DNA from 3 places in the Paenibacillus sp. 2TAB23 genome. Region 2 is predicted to be linked to each of the others. Evidence: riboswitches for the same ligand, from Rfam matches in the RefSeq annotation. Region 2 holds a riboswitch; each other region holds the start of a gene.
What was found. Region 2 has a riboswitch for cyclic di-GMP ahead of AB4Z29_RS01360 (pyridoxal phosphate-dependent decarboxylase family protein). Riboswitches for the same ligand answer to the same signal wherever they lie in the genome.
Positions count from the first base shown of each region.

Region 1: it holds a riboswitch for cyclic di-GMP, as region 2 does, so the genes downstream of both, AB4Z29_RS14305 (EAL domain-containing protein) here and AB4Z29_RS01360 (pyridoxal phosphate-dependent decarboxylase family protein) in region 2, are expected to answer to the same signal.
Region 3: it holds a riboswitch for cyclic di-GMP, as region 2 does, so the genes downstream of both, AB4Z29_RS13170 (methyl-accepting chemotaxis protein) here and AB4Z29_RS01360 (pyridoxal phosphate-dependent decarboxylase family protein) in region 2, are expected to answer to the same signal.

Region 1 is NZ_JBFRGD010000008.1:249,494-255,500, forward strand. It holds gene AB4Z29_RS14305 (EAL domain-containing protein) at 1-1,946, opposite strand, end outside; cyclic di-GMP riboswitch class I at 2,029-2,114, opposite strand; gene AB4Z29_RS14310 (metallophosphoesterase) at 2,322-4,907, opposite strand; gene AB4Z29_RS14315 (class I SAM-dependent methyltransferase) at 4,913-6,007, opposite strand, start outside.
Region 2 is NZ_JBFRGD010000001.1:307,192-313,198, forward strand. It holds gene AB4Z29_RS01355 (methyl-accepting chemotaxis protein) at 1-1,126, opposite strand, end outside; gene AB4Z29_RS01360 (pyridoxal phosphate-dependent decarboxylase family protein) at 1,107-2,789, opposite strand; cyclic di-GMP riboswitch class I at 2,882-2,967, opposite strand; gene AB4Z29_RS01365 (hypothetical protein) at 3,570-3,941, shown strand; gene kduD (2-dehydro-3-deoxy-D-gluconate 5-dehydrogenase KduD) at 4,151-4,906, opposite strand; gene AB4Z29_RS01375 (DeoR/GlpR family DNA-binding transcription regulator) at 4,911-5,705, opposite strand; gene kduI (5-dehydro-4-deoxy-D-glucuronate isomerase) at 5,731-6,007, opposite strand, start outside.
Region 3 is NZ_JBFRGD010000007.1:256,106-262,112, reverse strand. It holds gene AB4Z29_RS13185 (DUF6081 family protein) at 1-312, opposite strand, end outside; gene AB4Z29_RS13180 (prenyltransferase) at 342-1,253, opposite strand; gene AB4Z29_RS13175 (GH1 family beta-glucosidase) at 1,573-2,916, opposite strand; gene AB4Z29_RS13170 (methyl-accepting chemotaxis protein) at 3,108-4,865, opposite strand; cyclic di-GMP riboswitch class I at 4,950-5,034, opposite strand; gene AB4Z29_RS13165 (DUF1836 domain-containing protein) at 5,109-5,879, opposite strand.

The sequences.
Region 1 (6,007 bases), on a different contig from region 2:
ACAGACACCGTTATCGGCGGAAGGCCCATGCGCTGCCAGCGTTTATTCTGCATGCACGCCTCGCGCAGCACCCACTCCCCGATCGGTACGATTAGCCCTGTCTCCTCGGCAATGGGAATAAACTCAGCCGGCGATACTAAGCCCCAATCCGGGTGGTTCCATCGCAGTAACGCCTCAACCCCGACGATCTGCATCGTTTGCGCATGAACGCGGGGCATATAATCCAGAAACAGCTCCCCCTTATCCAGCGCTTTGCGCAAATCATTGCTTAGCGAGAATAGCTTGAAGGATTGGACATTCAAAGAGGAGGAGTAAAACTGCGACTGATCCCTCCCCCTTGATTTGGCAAAATAAAGCGCAGCGTCCGCGTTTTTCATTAAATCTTCCACGGAGGAACCGTCAAATGGCGACTGGCTGATGCCAATGCTAGCGGTAACGTTAAGCTCATAGTTCTCAACGAAAAAAGGCTCCTTGATGAGTTGAATAATTTGGTCAGCCCTATTCGATAAATCAACCTGCTGCTGCACATTTGAAATAATTAACGCGAACTCATCGCCGCCGAGCCGGAATGCTTCTTGCTCGCATCCGCTTATTCGGCTCAGCCTCTTTGCGATTTGCTTAAGCAATGAATCGCCAATCGAATGCCCCAGCGTATCGTTCACATATTTAAAGCGATCCAGATCGATGAGCATGATGGCCAGCTTTTGCTTGAAATATTCGCTTACCCGGAGCTGCTTGTCCAGCTTCTCTTCGAATTTCCGGCGATTCGGCAGCTCTGTCAAATAGTCATGATAAGCTAAAAATTGGTTCAGCTCTTCCGCCTTGTTCCGATCCGTGACGTCCAGGACGATGCCGACGACCGCTTTTTCCTCCGAATGGGACACACGGTTATAATGCACCTCGCAGTCTATAACGGTTCCGTCCTTCTTTAGCGCCCGGTGCCGAAAGTTTGCAATGGATTGTCCTTCAGCAAGCTGCATGACTCTGCTGATCACAGATTCACGCTCATCCGGATGAATCACCTTTTCCACCTCAAGGCCGACTAAAGTGTCATATCCCAGCATCTGGTTCAGCTGTTCGTTCGCATACGCAAAGCTAACCTCATGCGCAACAAAGATGCCTACAATGGACTGCTCCAGTATACTCTGATACTTAAGCTCTGCGTCAGACAACGATCTTTCAATTACTTTTTTTTGCGTTATATCCTTAGCTATGCCATAAATGCCGATCAGCTCTCCGTCGACGATTATCGGAATATTCGTCACATTTACTTCGATTAATTCACCCTTTTCGGTTATGCCGGTTGTATCGTAGTTTTGGGGAGTAAGCGTTCTCATCGTTTCCTCGAAATGCCAAATCGTCTTCTCCAGACTGCTCGCTTCCACGAAACGGTGGAACCCCCCCTGTAGAACCTCAGCTCTCGAACAATTGAACATGAGCTCAAGAGCGCCGTTGCAGGACAGGAACTGTCCCTTTAAATCAAATGAAAATATCGCATCCGGATTGTTATCGAATATAGACTTATAATACTGCTTCTCCACGTTCAGCTCATGCTGCAGCTTCATATTATCTGTTACATCCTGAATGGTTCCTACTGTTAATTTAAGGTCCTGGGCTTCATCCCCTATGAATGTAAGCGTCTCAATAATATGCCGTACCTCGCCGCTAGGTCGAATGATGCGGTACTCTTGAACGCTCTCTGTCTTTGTATCAAACGCTTCATAGAGGGTTCGTTCCACGCGCTCCCGATCCTCCGGATACACCCGCTTAAAAAAATCTTCCTGCGTCATTGAAAATTCGCTATCCAACCCGAATATGTCAAACATAAAGCTCGACCATGATGCCTGTTTGCTGGCATGGTCGTACTCCCAGTATCCTAGATTCGCTGCTTTTTGAACGGCATCAAAGCTGCTGCTGCTATTAAATCGTATGATAGTGAATGCCATAGCTAAATATCCCTTCCTATGTATAACGTTTGCGGTAACCTGATGTGCAGGAAGAGGATTTATTCATATAATCGCTATTCCCTTTGGCAACCCAGCCACCTTTGGACATTTCCTTTAGGTCTGTTGGCTTTGCGTCATTGCCTTTCAGCAACTTTGCTATTATCTAGGACTTTCTACTTATATGATTATTTCATACAAATCCGATATATGCCATATCAATTAGGCATAAATATTTATGATTCCATAAGGTGAAACGACTATCGCCGTCTATTCGCGGCGCGGCGCGTTTCATTGCGAGAAATATAGAGTAGGCAGCCTAAGGATATCCTTTCCTATATTTTAAAAAAACCTCCCTTGATTGGGAGGCTCATCACGTTATAGACGCGGATCGATTTCCTTTTCTTTCGCTACCTCGAACAAGAGATTGGCGACTGCAGCCCGGTACGGCTCATGGTCTGGCGCGATGTCTGAGAAGGGAACAGCCAGCATGCGCTGTCCAAGCCGGTACTCATTCAAAGAAGTGCGAAGCTTCATCGCAATGCTCTTCTGTTTAATCAGCTTGCTGTATTTATGAGGGAAGCGATAATCATAGCCGTAGATGATCGACATATAGTCTTTATTGCGTACCTTCATATAAGGGACCGTATAAGGGATCGGAAGCTCCGGCTTAATGACGACGCCCTCCATATGACTCTCAACCGTCAACGTGCGGAAATATTGGTCAGCCTGCTCGTAGCAGTCCGGATCGGCCAGCGTAATCGAAATGTATGGATCGTCCGAGAGGAACCGGTACATCTCTGAGATAGGCCAGTCCGGAAGCGTCTCGCTGCCGTCTGCATGGATGAATTTGAGCACGGCAAACGGTTTGTATTCAAGCTCGCCACTCTCCGCATACAGCTCCAGCTGTTTCTTGTAAGTTTCGTGGGCGCTCAGATGCTCGTCCAGCGGAACATACTTCTCCAACATCTCATGAACGTGCTTGTAGTTCTGATAGACGTGCAGCCCGTACTTCTCATTTAGCGCCGCTTTGGCGAGATGGTGCTGATCCTTCTCGAAGCCGCTTTCTTTGTAGTCGGAAGCCAGCTTTGTGAATGCTTCCTCGAAGCCATTCGCCTTTAAGAAGGAGAGCTCGGTCTCAAGCGCTTTCTCAATCGGTTTGAATTGCTTCTCGATGAGCCCTTCGCCGAGCGCTTGCCAAGGCAGCAGCTCACCATCCAGCAGCAGCAGCGTGATCTCGTTCTCCATCATATAGCTTCCGAATCGCTCAAGCAGCTTGCCATATACCGCCGCCAAGTCCAGCTTGCTTATTTTGTAGCCATTTCGGCTCACTGCATAGCAATGCTCGGTATCCGCATGCAGATAGATATTGCAGCGTGATCCCATATACTTCGGCTGCAGAACAACTTCTTGGGCACCCCGCTCCTTGAAATAATCCAAGCCCTTGCGCAGCGACTCGAGCTCCTGAGCGGCTTCATCCTTGTCGGCTGGCGCCATAGTTCCGGATATAAAGTTGATTTTGTTGCCGGAGCAATAGGTCAGCCTGCGAACCTCCTCCTCGCCGAGCTCGTGCAGAGAAACTTTGCGGTCCTCCTTAAAGAGCGTCGGCAGCTCATCCATCATACTGGAATGGGCAGATTTCTGTGATTTGAAATAAGGCTTCCCAGAAAACGTAACCGATGTAAGCTGGTTCCCGTGTACCGCTCCGGAATCGAGGTGGATTTTGTTTTTTAGCCGGAACGTATTTTTGGCTGCGATATGTCCAAAAACATGATAAGGCTGGTTAGCCGCCGCGTCGCGCTTCAGGAAATGAAGCTGCTCCTCAAGCGGCGCAGAACGGTCGATCCGAAAGTTCCGCTGATGCCTGACGGAGTTCGCATCCAGCTTCCCAATGTATTTGTTCTCGCATGGCGCATGCGTTACATAGTAGGAAGGGCCGTTTATGCCTATCATTCGATAAAAGGGCTGCGACAGCGCTGTAAGCTCATTAAATCGCGCGAGCAGCTGTTCATCAGCCTTCAGCACCTCGGTAGAGTCGAAGTACGCGTGCAGCAGCTCCTCCTCGACTCCCTTTATTTCGCCACGCAAATACTTGTATACAAAATTCTCGTGGTTGCCCATTACGAACAGAAACCGTTCTTTGTTCACATATAGGAAATCGATGATTGCTCTCGTTTGGTTCCCTTTGTCAATCCAGTCGCCGACCAGCAGTATTTTCGTTCCGCCTGCTCTTCCCGTTTCAATTAAACGGTCCCCGTCATATTGAAAGCCGTAGCTTATAAGCAGCGCTTTCAGCTCATCCACGCATTCGTGGACATCGCCTACGATAATCATTTTTTGATCAAGAGGGAGAATCGTGGACAAATAGTCATTCGTGTCCTCGATTACAACCTTATAATCCGCATTCGCAGTGCCTTCGCCTGGAAGAAAGAAGTCCTTGGCGCGAACCTTATGAATTCGGGCGTACTTCTCCCGTGACAGCGAACCGAGCACCTCCTTGCGCAGACGGTTGATATGGCTCGTTATCAGCTTCTTCGAGCGATCCGAGGCATAATAATCATCCCGTTTCCGGTAGTCGAATAGAATAACCTCCAGATTGTAGTTGTTTTCCTTCGCAACTTCCCTTACTCTGGCACGGAAATCCTCTGCCAATCCCGTCGTATCGACCACAACAAATTCCGCGTTGATCGGAAAGCTCGTCACGAGGCGCAGCTTCTCGAACAGCAGCCTAAAGGCTTGGTCGCTCGCCTCAAGCATCACTTGATCGTATTTATCGTAATCCGCGCCCAGCAGCTCCTGACGCAAGCTGTCCGAGGAAATATATTGCACATTGGCGTTTACGCCTTTATGCTCATCGCGGAACCGCAATTGCGGCATCAATACTTCTTTCGCAAACGTCGTTTTACCGCATTCCGTTGAGCCAATCATCATAAAAATCGTATGGATTTTCGTTTTAATTTCCATCTCTGCTACTCCCTCCTTCTTTCCAGAATTGCACCCTGCGTCGTTTGCACGCCGTTCACGCCATCCCCGATTGCGATAAAATGGCAATCCACATTCTGTTCTTTAACCGCATCGAGCAGCCACGCTTGGAACGCTGGACGGCCAAGCTCCCATTTATGATCATCATGCCGGAAATCGCTTAGCTCGTAATAAGCGTTGAATTCCGCATTGGGAGTCGTCAGTACGAAACGGTCAAAGTCGACGCTCTCGCAAATTTGCCGAATAAGCGCTCCGGCTTCATCCAAGCTCATATGCTCAATGACCTCGGTTAGAACCACATCCAGCTGCTCGCCGTTATAAGCATCAAGAAAGCGGTGAATAGACGGGAACGTGACAATGTTGTCCAGCTCCTTTGCCTTCGCTTTGCGCTGGACGATCTCGAGCAGCGGCTCTTCAATGTCGATGGCGTAATAGCTGGCCTCCGTCTTCGCCGCAAACGGAATGGCATAGAAGCCTTCGCCGCAGCCGACGTCGAGAATCGACTTGTCGAACGGAAGCACGCTTCCGATATAGCTTCTCCGCTGCTGTGCTGTCCCGCCGAAAGCCAGCTGTATCGCATAGCGGTCCGTTTTCTCCAGCTCCGCTTTGTATTTCTTGAACCGATCCCGCGATGCCAAGAAATGACGGGCAAACAAGCTGCGAATGTAAAAAGGCGCATCGATAATTTGAATGCTTTTCACATATTTGACGAGAATATCATCGGAAATATCGATGTACTCCTCGCTGAACATCGATAGAAACAAGCAAAGGACGCTGACGACATGCATCAGTTCGTAGAGCGATCTGCTCGTCTTAATGGTTAGCGAGTAGCTTTTGCTTGCCAGGTGCTCCACTTCAAACGAATAGTCCGGCAAATGCCGCTCAAAAAAATCAATATAGCGAAGCAGCTGGATATGAATCATATTGATATGGAACGTATGCTCATACTGCTCTGTATCGTTCGTATGCTGTGCCTTGAGCGGCGACGCAAAAAACTCATTGATTGCTCCAAGTACGAATAGCGGCGTATTATACCTGGACACATTGAGGTATTCGAATTGATCCTCTCTATGCTGCTTGTA
Region 2 (6,007 bases):
ACTCCTGCATCGCTTGCTTGATGACCATCATTTGCTGCAGCGTTCTTTCTACTAGATCCTGCCCTTGCTCGGATTGTACGTGTACCTCTGTTGCGATGTTCTGAATATCCTTCATACCGTTCGATACATCTTTAATTTCATTATCGATATGATTAATATTCGTATGGCTATCTGTAACGCTTTGAACAATATCATTAATGCCCTCAGACATCCGATTTGTTGAATCCGCAACCTGCTGTGCGTTATTTGTTGATTCATTGACCGATTGCTTCAGGTGTTGGCTTGTTTCCGAAATCAAATTCGAAGAAGCAATGACCTGCTGTATAAGTGTTTTAAGGCTCGCGATCATTAATCCAAACGATACCGACAATTTCCCGATCTCATCCTTGCTATGGATCGAAATCGCAGTTTTCATATCGCCTGCCGCAATCTTATCGGCTGCAAGCATTAGCTTTCTTAGCGGATTCGTTATGACTTTACCGATCACGGCCGCAATGATACTGCCGACAACAAGCACGATCAGTGAAATAATAATCGTAGTCAGGTTAGAGCTGGCTGTTGTTTTCGGTACAACTGAAGCATCCAGATCTATCCCAAGAATGCCATAGGTTACGCCAGAATTATCAGATACCGGAACGAATATGGATTTATGAGTACCGTACTCGTCCACATAAATAGGGCTTATCATTGATTTCTTTTCTGAAATCGCTTCTTTCATTTCATCCGTGAACGGGTACGGCGTTCCAAAATCATCCGGCACGCCTGATAGAATTAAAATCCGTTCATTGTCCCCAGTATTCGATAGAATGTAAATATTCTCAAGACTATGAATCTCTTGCAGCTTCTCAAGCTCTGTTTTGATTAACGCATAATTCGGATCTTCCGTTCCAGCCAGCTGCTTTCCTGAGCCAGGAATTGAAGCTAAGGCATTGCTCGCAATTTGAATATCGGTAATCAAGCGCTTATCGAATTGTTCCAGCAATTTCTCCGAAAGATTCTGCTGGGACATGTAACTGGAAACAGCAAAGGCTACACAAGTGATAACCTGCAAGAGCAGTATGCTTAATGCGATTTTTACAGCTAGATGCTCCTTATACCAATTGAAATTAAGTATAGACTTCTTCATGAGTGAACTCCCTTTTATTCATTCGATTATATTCTGAATAGGTTTCTTCGATTTTTCCTTTTAAATATTGGACGATGGAATGAACATCAGATACCTGCGTATACGGTGAAATAACGAACAGCTTGCTGGCATACAGCGCAATTCGCTTAGCATCTGTCGTTTGTACGTAAAGATGCTTTTTGGTATCGCCGAAGAACATTTCGCTCCGGTCTCTTCCCAGAATCTCAAATAAAATTTCATTTAATTTGTTTTCCCTGTCTACTTCCTCATAGCTGCAAGCACCGGCATATTCTTTTGGATAACCGTTCTGCCCATCCGAATATAACCGGAATAAGGTGATGATGCCCGGATTAAGCGGATTTACAATAATGGCTTCCGGTATTTCCAGCTTCAGCGCTTTTCGGAAAGCGACATTTACTTCAACGAATTGAGCCAGCAGCTTTTGATAGCCTTCAATGCCAAACGCGAGCAAAGCGCTGTATATGCTAATGGAGCTTCCCATTCTTGAGCATTCCAACGTGTAACTCGTATGATATTGCCCATATCCTCGGTGTCCAACATAAGGTGTCTCGTCTGGATCCAAATCCAGAAGCTTTAAATCAGAAGCATTTTTCACTAAAAACAAGCTCGTTGAATAAGGGGTTTGTCCGAGCTTTTGAAAGTCGAAGCAAAGCGAATCCGCTTTGTTCAAATGGATCATTTTGGCTTGAATGGTTTTGAGAGCCGCGAGCGCTTCTCCTTCAATGCCCAAAGGATTATTAGCAAAATCATAGCTGTTGAAGAAAGCGAAGAATCCGCCTAGAGCCGAGTCGGCATGAATGTGAGGCCGATTTATTCGGTGCTCCTGTGCTAAACGTTCTGTCATTCTATACACTTCATCAAGGCTATCGATCCCCATTGCATCTGTCGTGCCCGTAGTTGCAACGACATATATCGGAATGCCGCCTTTCGCAATAACCTGTTCCATTTTCGCTTTCAAATCATCAATATCCATAGAGCTGTCTTCATGCGTACGGATTTTGACTAAGTGATCGCTTCCGAGGCCCGTTGCTTCCATCGACTTATAAAGGCTGTAATGTGCGGCCTCCGAGCAGAAGGCATATAAGTTCTGAGGCACTCCGGACTTCGCGGCTGATGAGCTTGCTTTATTAATCGCCAGCCTGAGGCCTGTAAATATGGCGCCTTGGCCGCCCCAAGTTGTATATCCACCGCTTTCTGCCGTTTGATATCCGACAAGATCCGACATCATCGCAACAACCTTAACTTCGGCTTCTGCGCCTGCCGGCCCATACACATCCCATAAATTATTGCCATTCACCATAAATGCGGCAAGCATGCCGAGTATGCCCGGGGTACTGGCCATAGGCAAAATATTGGTTAGAAAATATTTGGTATGATAAGGATGTGCGTGCAGCAAGGAAAGAAGCTCTTTGTTAACCTCTTCCAGCGGGCTTCCGTTATGGGGAATTCGGCTAACATCCGCCAGCTCCTTGTAAAATAGCGGACCTCTATCTTTTTCCCCCTTCAGGAACACGGAATTCGGATCTTTAAGCTCATCGACGCCATTCACGATCTGCCCCATTAATTCCAACATTTGATTCCGTTGAGCTGCGTTGCCATCATCACTTGGAAATAAACGACGAATATCTGATTGATTATGCATAACGTTATGACCTCTCTCCACCATTTGAATTTATCTCTCTGAATAAAAAAAGGCATACCTATATTTTCTCATAGGTATGCCTTTGCTTAATACTTCGCAACTGGCTGACATTTCTTTTTAAGAAGTAGTCCCTATAGCTTTGCGCCACCATCTTTCGATGGATTTGCCCGTATGAAATTTGGAGGAATTTGTACTTTAATTAGAAATCATTTACAGCTACTAGGAACATTCTACTATTTCATATTTCTAAGATCAATATGTTTTTAAATATATAAGTCTAAAGTAATAGCCATTTTGCCAAGAATTTATCTTTTCGTCACAATTGATAGGATAATATACGGCTTTTTGACGTATTTTCAGTCGGATCCGTCTATTTATTTTCAAAAAAAACATATGTATACCGATAAAAAAGCGCATAAAAAAGAAGAGTATTATCCAATGTCATTAAGTTAAGCTCAAAGATAAGATCGGGAATAAAAATGGAATCCGAAACGGCATGGGAAAAAGTGGCAGAGAAATTTCCTGAAGAGATTGAGGAAATGAACGTGCATGGCTTGCTGAATAGGGCGCTTCGAAGGCTATCGGATTGCATGTCATGGGATACGGTGCAAGAGGATGTATCATTTTTAAATGGAGAATGGAGACGCTTTTGTCCCGCCACAAAACATCATCCAAATCTATATGGCCGGATCGTATAGCACACTTAACGAAATTTGATTCTATAGTATCTTTCGCACTAATCGCCAATCCTTCACAATATTGTATGGGAGTTGATTTTATATGATTTTGAGGAGACCTTGGAAAGTCGCGGTATTCGGAATTATTGGAATCGTTGTACTTATCGTTATATTCGCTGCTGCCTATATCAATAATATTGGATTCCATAAAATTAAGCTCATGTACACTTTAGGCACAACAGATAAGCAAATAGTCTTGATGGACGAGAAAGGGAATTATTTAACGGAGGATCGTTCCGTTGGGCTTCTTCTTAAAGAACGAATGAGTAGCAAGGGCTGGACCTATGTCAGGCAAGAAGGCGCTAATTATTTTTTTGAAAAGGGAAATGAATCAACCATCGTTACCATGCGGCAATGGAATCATAACTATGTCATTTATCACGTTAAAGACAACCTCGTCAATATAGCGGACTAGTACGTAATTATGTTGTAATTGTTTGATAAACAAGGGGCTGTCCAATACGTCCCCAAAATAAAAAGTTGGACGGAAAAACGCAATGTTTTCCGTCCAACTTTTTTTGTGCGAATGCTTTTGCAGAAAGGTAGCTAGGCGGATGCCTGCCACCTTCAAAAGATTGTGGGCCTATAGTTGCCGTAGGGAGAGCCTTATTATTAACGCTTAGCTTATCTAACCAGCCATCCGCCATCCACCGCTAGAACATGGCCGTTCATATAATCGGATGCCGCTGACGCTAGAAATACTGCTGGACCGATTAAATCCTCTGAAGTACCCCAGCGTCCAGCCGGAATACGCTGCAGGATTTGAGCGCTGCGAACCGGGTCTTCGCGAAGCGCCTCGGTGTTATCCGTGCTCATGTAGCCTGGGGCGATTGCGTTAACCTGCAAGCCCTTGCTCGCCCACTCGCTCGCCAGCGCCTTCGTTAGCCCTGCTACCGCATGCTTGCTTGATGTATAGCCAGGCACATTAATGCCGCCTTGATAGGACAGCATCGAAGCGATATTAATGATTTTGCCGGAGCCTTGCTCGATCATTTTTTTTCCAGCAAGCTGCGATAAAACAAATACCGAATTTAAATTGACGTCGAGTACCGCCTGCCAATCCTCATAGCTGTGCTCCGCAGCAGGCGTCCGGCGAATAATGCCAGCGTTATTCACTAGGATATCGATTCTGCCCAGCTCGTCCACTGTCCGCTCAATAATGCCAGCAAGCTTGGTACGGTCAGAAATATCCGCCTGAATCGTAATCGCTTTCCGCCCCAAAGCTCTAATTGCTTCCGCCGCTTTGTCGGCAGGCGTGCTGTTAGTCACAAGCGCTACGTCAGCGCCTGCCTCCGCCAATCCAAGTGCAATAGCTGCTCCGAGGCCGCGTCCCGCTCCCGTAACGACTGCCGTTTTTCCGCTCAAATCAAACAAACCCATCGGTTCATGTCCTCCCTTTTGCACGCTTTCCGCTCTCTGGAAGCGGCGCCTTCATCATTTGTATCTGAAGGGCCTCATATTTGGCTGCAACCTCGGGCGAGATCCCCTCATCTGTGATGATGCAATCAATCTCGCCTAGGCCAGCAAATGTTATCAAGGCGCCTTTATCGAATTTGCTATGGTCAGCCAGGCAATAAACGGTCTTCGCATTGTCCATGTACAGCTTCTTCAGCTTTGACAATTCCTCTGTAAATATCGTCAAGCCATATTCCAGATGAATGCCTGTCGTCGAAAGAAACAGCTTATGAACATTGAGCCTTTTAATCCATTCCTGGGACTCCGCTCCGATCAGCAGATTGTTGTGACGGTAGCCGCCGGGAATGACCAATCTCACCTGATCCTTTAAGGTCAGCTCGCGGATAATAAGCAGGTCATTCGTCAGCACGGTAACGGGCACATTCGGGAGCTTCTTGGCCATCTCAAGCGTCGTGCTTCCCGCATCAAGGGCAATGATATCATTCTCCTCGATACAAGAGAGGGCAAGCGCCGCAATGGCGGACTTCTCCTGCTGGTGCTTACTGTTAGGAAATTGGAGCGGATAGAGGCTGTCCTCGCCCTCTTGCTCCACCACGGCCCCGCCATGCGTACGTTTGAGCAGCCCCTTCTCCTCCAGCTTCTCCAGATCTTCCCGAACCGTTTTTTCCGTCACGCCAAATTGCTCGCTCAGCTCAGATACTTTCACTGCGCCAAGCTGCTCTAGTTTCTCTATAATTTTCCGATGCCGTTCAGCAGCAAGCATGGTGCACCTCCTGTAGCGAATGCTTCTATTTTAGCTCGCTTGCAGGCACGGCGTCCATGTCTGTAAATGTATAATTCTCGCCTGCCATCGACCAGCAGAACGTGTAATTGCTTGTTCCTACGCCTGAATGGATAGACCATGGAGGAGAAATGATCGCTTGCTCATTCGCTACGACCAGATGTCTCGTCTGCGAAGGCTCGCCCATCATATGGAATACGCGTGCATCGTCGTTCATATCGAAGTATAAGTAAGCTTCCATGCGGCGATCATGCACATGTGAAGGCATCGTGTTCCACACGCTT
Region 3 (6,007 bases), on a different contig from region 2:
TAAATCATTTGGCGCCGTCTGCTGCGAACGTGCGCGGATTTGAAGCTCGAAGCTGATGATTCCTGATTCGGGAACGAGAACAGGTTCTGCGGAATAATACATATGCTTCGCATTGTCCAGAATTTGAATTTGATCATTCGAGCGGCTAAGCGGCGCGCGCACGTAAAGCATGCCGTTGCGTACGATAATGACCGCATTCGGCTCGCGGTATTGCCAGAAGCTTCCGTCCTGTAGAGGGAAACCGCCGATTTTCCAAACCTCGCCTTCATTCAATATCGTATGGAAATCACCTAACGTCCATTGCTTATCCATCTTATCTACCCGCCTTCTAAGTTGATTGCTTACACGAGTCCTTGAATCCATAAAGCAGCTATCAGTAAGGTTCCGCAGCGAATCGTCGCTTTCACCGAAGCGCCCATTAACGGCACGTATGCCGCTGAATCATTACGCGTCGAAAGCCGCCCATATACGCGGTACAGCGGAATGGCTGTCGGCAAAGCGAGCAAAGCATATACCGGCAGCGCGTCCAATGCCACGCATACAACGAGAGTGAAATAAGCCAGCGCCAGCAAAACGCGCGAAAACAGCAATGCCCTGCGCTCCCCCCATACAACGACTAACGTCCGTTTGCCGGCTTGCTTGTCCGCTTGCCAATGCAAAAAATGATGGTTGAACAAAATGAGAGTCGTGAGCAAACCAATCGGCAATGAAAGCAGCAATGCGCGGTAATCAAGCTGTGAGGTTTGTACGAAATATGCGCCAACGACAGGCAGAATCCCGAATGAGATTAGAATCGCAAGCTCGCTGTAGCCTTTGCCGCGGTAACCGAACTGGATTGGCGGCGCCACATAGAAATAAGCGATTAACGTGCCTAGAATGCCGAACACTAGCGCAAGCCAGCCGCTTAACACACTCAAGATAACCCCGCATATCGCTGCAATGCCGAACAAGCCCCACGTCACTGCGGCAAATGCGCGAATGCTCCAGGTTCCCTTCGTCAAATACCCCGAATTGGTCGGAATGACGCCATCCGTTGTTTGAGCAGCCGTATCTGTACCGTTATAATAATCCCATAAATCATTAATCATATTAGAAAATAAATGCGCCGCTCCTGCGCCAATCATCGTAATGACGAACAAGAATGGATGGAAAACGCCGTTCCAAACATAGGCGCCGAGTGCGCCTAGCGCTACCGGAATAAGCATCACAGGCAGCACCCTCACTCTGGATGCTTTCAGAAATTGGTTAAACATGGATGTAGTCACTGCTCCCTTTGATGTCGATGGTTCAATTGAACCACTTCTATTTGCTGTAAGTCAACAATTGGATTAGGAGCGGCTCCGCTTTGGGCTTGCTTTTGCAAGCCGCTGTTTGCATACTGTTTGCATTCTGTTTGCATTCTGTTTGCATTCTGTTTGCATTCTGTTTGCATTCTGTTTCCGACTATGTATCTGCTCTCTGCCACTCCTTCATTTCGGCGCATGGCATGCTTATCCTTCTTTTCCAGCACAAAGAAGCAGGCAGAGTCCCCTTGCTCGAGCTCTGCCTGCTTTATACGGCCTGTCCTGACGATTAAATCTCTAACTGGTTGGCAGCCACAAGCTGGTTATACCAATGATAGCTTGCCTTTGGCGTTCTCTCCAGCGTCTCGAAGTTGACATGAACAAGCCCGAATGGCTTGGAATAACCAAAGGCCCATTCGAAGTTGTCCATCAATGACCACACCATGTAACCTTTGACGGGAACGCCAGACTCAATTGCGCGGTGCAGAGCCATAATGTGATCGCGTAGGAAGCTGATTCTCGCTTCGTCATTGATTTTCCCATCTTGCAGTTCTGCCTCATAGCAAGCGCCATTCTCAGTAATATAGATTGGAATTTGACCATAGGTTTCATTGATCCAAGTCAGCACATGGTAGAACCCGTCAGCATATATGTTCCAGTCAAAATCGGTTTTGGCAAAGCTTGAACTGATTTCTTCGCTGTCATACAAATCATTGCCTGCCGCATGACGAATCAAGCTGCCCGTATAATAATTGATGCCTAAGAAATCGATAGGCTGCGAAATAATAGCCATATCCCCAGGTTCAACCTTCACCTTGAAGCCCTTGCTCTCATACCAATCCGTCAATAGCTTCGGGTACTCCCCCTTCAACACAGGTGAAAGAAACCATTCATTGAAAGAACCGTTGCGTAGCTGAGCAGCCTTCACATCCTCTGGGGAAGAACTGTAGGCCGTTCTCCATTCCGTATTCGGCGCGTAACCAATCTCGCCTTCGATGCCAAGCTCACGGAATCGCTTAACGGTTAAGCCGTGTGCGACTAGAATATGGTGAGCGACATCAAGGGCAGCCTGCATATCCTGCTTGCCTGGCGCATGCGCACCTAGGTAGTTGGATAATATGGAAATACACCAAGGCTCGTTAAGCGTAATCCATCTTTTTACCTTGCCGTTAAATTTACGGAATACCGTTTCTGCATATTGGACAAAAGCATCCATTGTCGCGCGGTTTTCCCATCCGCCCTCATCCTGAAGCGTCTGAGGCAAATCCCAGTGGTATAGCGTTACAAATGGTTCAATGCCATTCGCAATAAGCTTGTCGATCAGCTCCTCGTAGTAATCAAGGCCTGTCGGATTAACAGCTCCTCTGCCTTGAGGGATAACGCGCGGCCAAGCTATCGAGAACCGATAGACAGAAACGCCAAGCTCCTTCAGCAGTCGGATGTCATCATCTACGCGGTGATAACTGTCGCATGCCACATCGCCGTTGTCTCCATTAAGCACCTTGCCCGGTGTTTTCGCGAACGTGTCCCATATGCTGGCACTCCGTCCATCCTCATCAAACGCGCCTTCGATTTGGTACGCAGCAGTTGCCGTTCCCCATTTAAAATCTTTTGGAAATTGTACAGTCGTCATTCTCCACTACCTCCAGCTGTTTTCTATCTATCATAGCGGTACAACGGTTTATTATACTGCTCGTACAATGACTATCCTAACGCCCTTGTGACTTTTTTATGACAAACCGATAGGCCATCTAACGTCAAGCTTGAAAAAAAAGAACGCTTCAGCATATCGCTGAAGCGCCTGTGATTGATATGTCCTTCCTTTTAAAGCTTGAATACAGAAGCCTTTTCTTTCAGCTCATGCGAGGAGCCGGTCAGCTTCTCTGCAAGACTGCGAAGCTCATCAGAAATATCGTTTTGCTTCACGGACAGCTCGCTCATATGCTCCATTTTCCCATTTACGTCCGTGGATGTGTTCAGCAGCTTGTCAACAGCAGATACGATATGCGTCATTCCTGCTGTTATCTCGCTTATTGCCGTTGAAATCTCGCTCATCTGGTCAGACAATACGCTGCTTTGCGATTCCAAAGCTTGGAACGTGCCGCTTGCCGTCTCCGATGCTTGTCTTGTCGACTGAATGACATTCGCAAAGCTTCCGATCGTTCTGCTGCTAGAGGCAACATCGCTTTGGATAAGTGTCAATTCCTTTGTAATTTGCTTGGATATGGTATCCGTCTGGCTTGACAGCTTCCTAATTTCCTCCGCCACAACTGCAAAGCCGCGTCCGTGCTCCCCAGCTCTTGCGGATTCTATAGATGCGTTAAGCGACAACAGATTCGTCTGCGTATTCAAATCCTGAATGCCGTTCAAAAACTTGGAAACATTGTTGTATCGGCCATTCATCGCTTCAAAAGCCTCCGTCAGCTTCGCGAATTGCTCAACGGTTTCGTTAACCATGACGACAACGCCTGCCATTTGCTGGGAGCCGCTCTGGGACGACTGCTTCATTTGACGCATGTCATTGTTTATGTACTCGCTGGAAGCAGCGATTTGCTGGGAGCTTGCGGATATTTGCTCCGTTACCGCCGAAATTGAAGAAGCATCATCATATTGCGACAGCAGTGCTTCACGACCCAGGTCAACCTGGCCTTTCACATCCTCGGAAGCTTGGCGGTTGCTTCCAATCATCGTATCCATGTTGCGCGATACGTGAAGAACAGACTCGCTGACGTTAAGCGTGGCCTTAATCGTGTCTCTTAAATTGTCGCCCATTGCGGCTAGCGCCTGATCAATTTCACCGAATTCATCAGAGCGGGCCAGCTTCTCCTGACTCGTGAAATCATTGCTGCCATATGCGCGGATGCGCCTTGTAATGCCGGTAAGGCCCGTTTTAATCGATTGCGTAACGCCGTAAATCATAATAGCTGGCAATACAGCAAGCAGAATGACATTAATAAGCACGATGATATTAGCGCTCGATACATCACGATTCAGATTGTTTTGGGTCGTTTCTGCGTCATGAGTTAGCCGCTCATGCATGGTATCGTTCGAATAGCTGAGTATTACAGTGTATACGCTGATTAGATTGCTGATGCGCAAGGACTTCTCTTCAGCTGTTAAACCCGATACATCGGTATTGGTTTGATTGAGATTATCAAGTGCGAGGCGAAGAACGCCTATCTGATTGGCATAAAGCTGTCCGCCTTCTTTGGCGGGAGGATATTTCTTGTCCATTTCGATCAGCTGCTTGTCAAGCTCATCGATATTGGCAGGGAGGGTTTCCAAATCTTTCATAATTGCTGAAGCATCGCTCTTCCCATTCTCGATCGCATCCACCATAAGCAGCATGGCTTTCAGCAATTTGTTGGAAATACCTTGATAGTTCCGTTCAGCACGTGATAAATGATCCGAATCTTCAACTGATCCTGCAACTGATACATTCTGAACATAAATAAATGCGCCTGCTCCTAAATTAAACAGTGTGATGATTGCCGTAATAAGAAATAACTTGGTCGTAATTTTCCTCATGTTCATTTTCTTCGACAGTATGCTCGCTCTCTTCAACCAATCCTTCAACACCATTCCAATTTCTCTCCTCTGTCCCTCTGAAAAAACAAAAAAGCTATCCAGCCACAGGAGGCGGACAGCTTCTTAGCTCTATATCCTTCCGGCGGTCTGGCGACCTTAGCACAAGTGCTTTAGGCCCATAACTTTGCGTCCTAGCCTTTCGGCAAGTTTGCCATTTTCAGATTGTCTATGTTTGTATTTACAACATAATCCAGTATAGGACAATAAAGAGTTTCTGTATATCCCTATAGAACTATTTTATTCGGGACTTAGAAACAAAGTCGCATTGCAATAACGCCTGGAGAGGGAATGAAAGTAGGACGTTTGTATGGATATGACAGCAATGAGCAAAATATTGCGCACAGCTTCCCATTGATTGTCCGTTAAATTAGGTAATTGGTTCGCGAACTGATTGGCTGACGAGCGAATGGCTTCCTCAGTCAAAATATCTTGATGCGGATTTTCCTTCAAATGTCCGGAAATATCGAGCAGCTGATCATTGTTTGCATCCAGTTCTTCAAACATACTCGTATACGATGCATATAATTGAATAGGACCGACCAAATCGGCCTTCTCATCCTCTGGTTTTTTAAAAACGATCTCAAATAGCTTGCGTATGGATTCAAAATCAAGATTTGACTTTAAATCATCAATAATGAACAATAACGCAGCCTGATTGAGCGAATATTTTTTACCCGCCTTCGGGCAATCGAAATAAGGCTTAAAATCGCGCTTTACCCAATTTTGCATGGACGTTATCGACAGATTTGAATATTCGATCAGCTGACCGAGCGCAGCAATTTCATGTAGCGAGAAACCTTTGAGCTCATTGCCTTTAATCAGCTTCTCAATAATCGGAGGCAGCAGTGTTGACAGAAATGCCGGCAATCCTGCACCCTTCTCCAAATCGTATTGATGCGTTTTGGTCCATGCGGCTTGCAATACCTGCAGCGGCTTCTGATTATGCTTCCCGTCTAGCGCAAGCAGCAAGCAAGCCATCTCTTTTCGAGTAAGCGTAAAGGACTCCATTTTCCTTCCTCCTCGCGCTTTCGTCATATGTACCTTTTGTTACAAGTTCATATGAACTCATCATATGCCGGAGAATGACAGTTGTAAAGGCTCGAAAATCAATGAGAATGCGCTTTTCCATCTCGTAA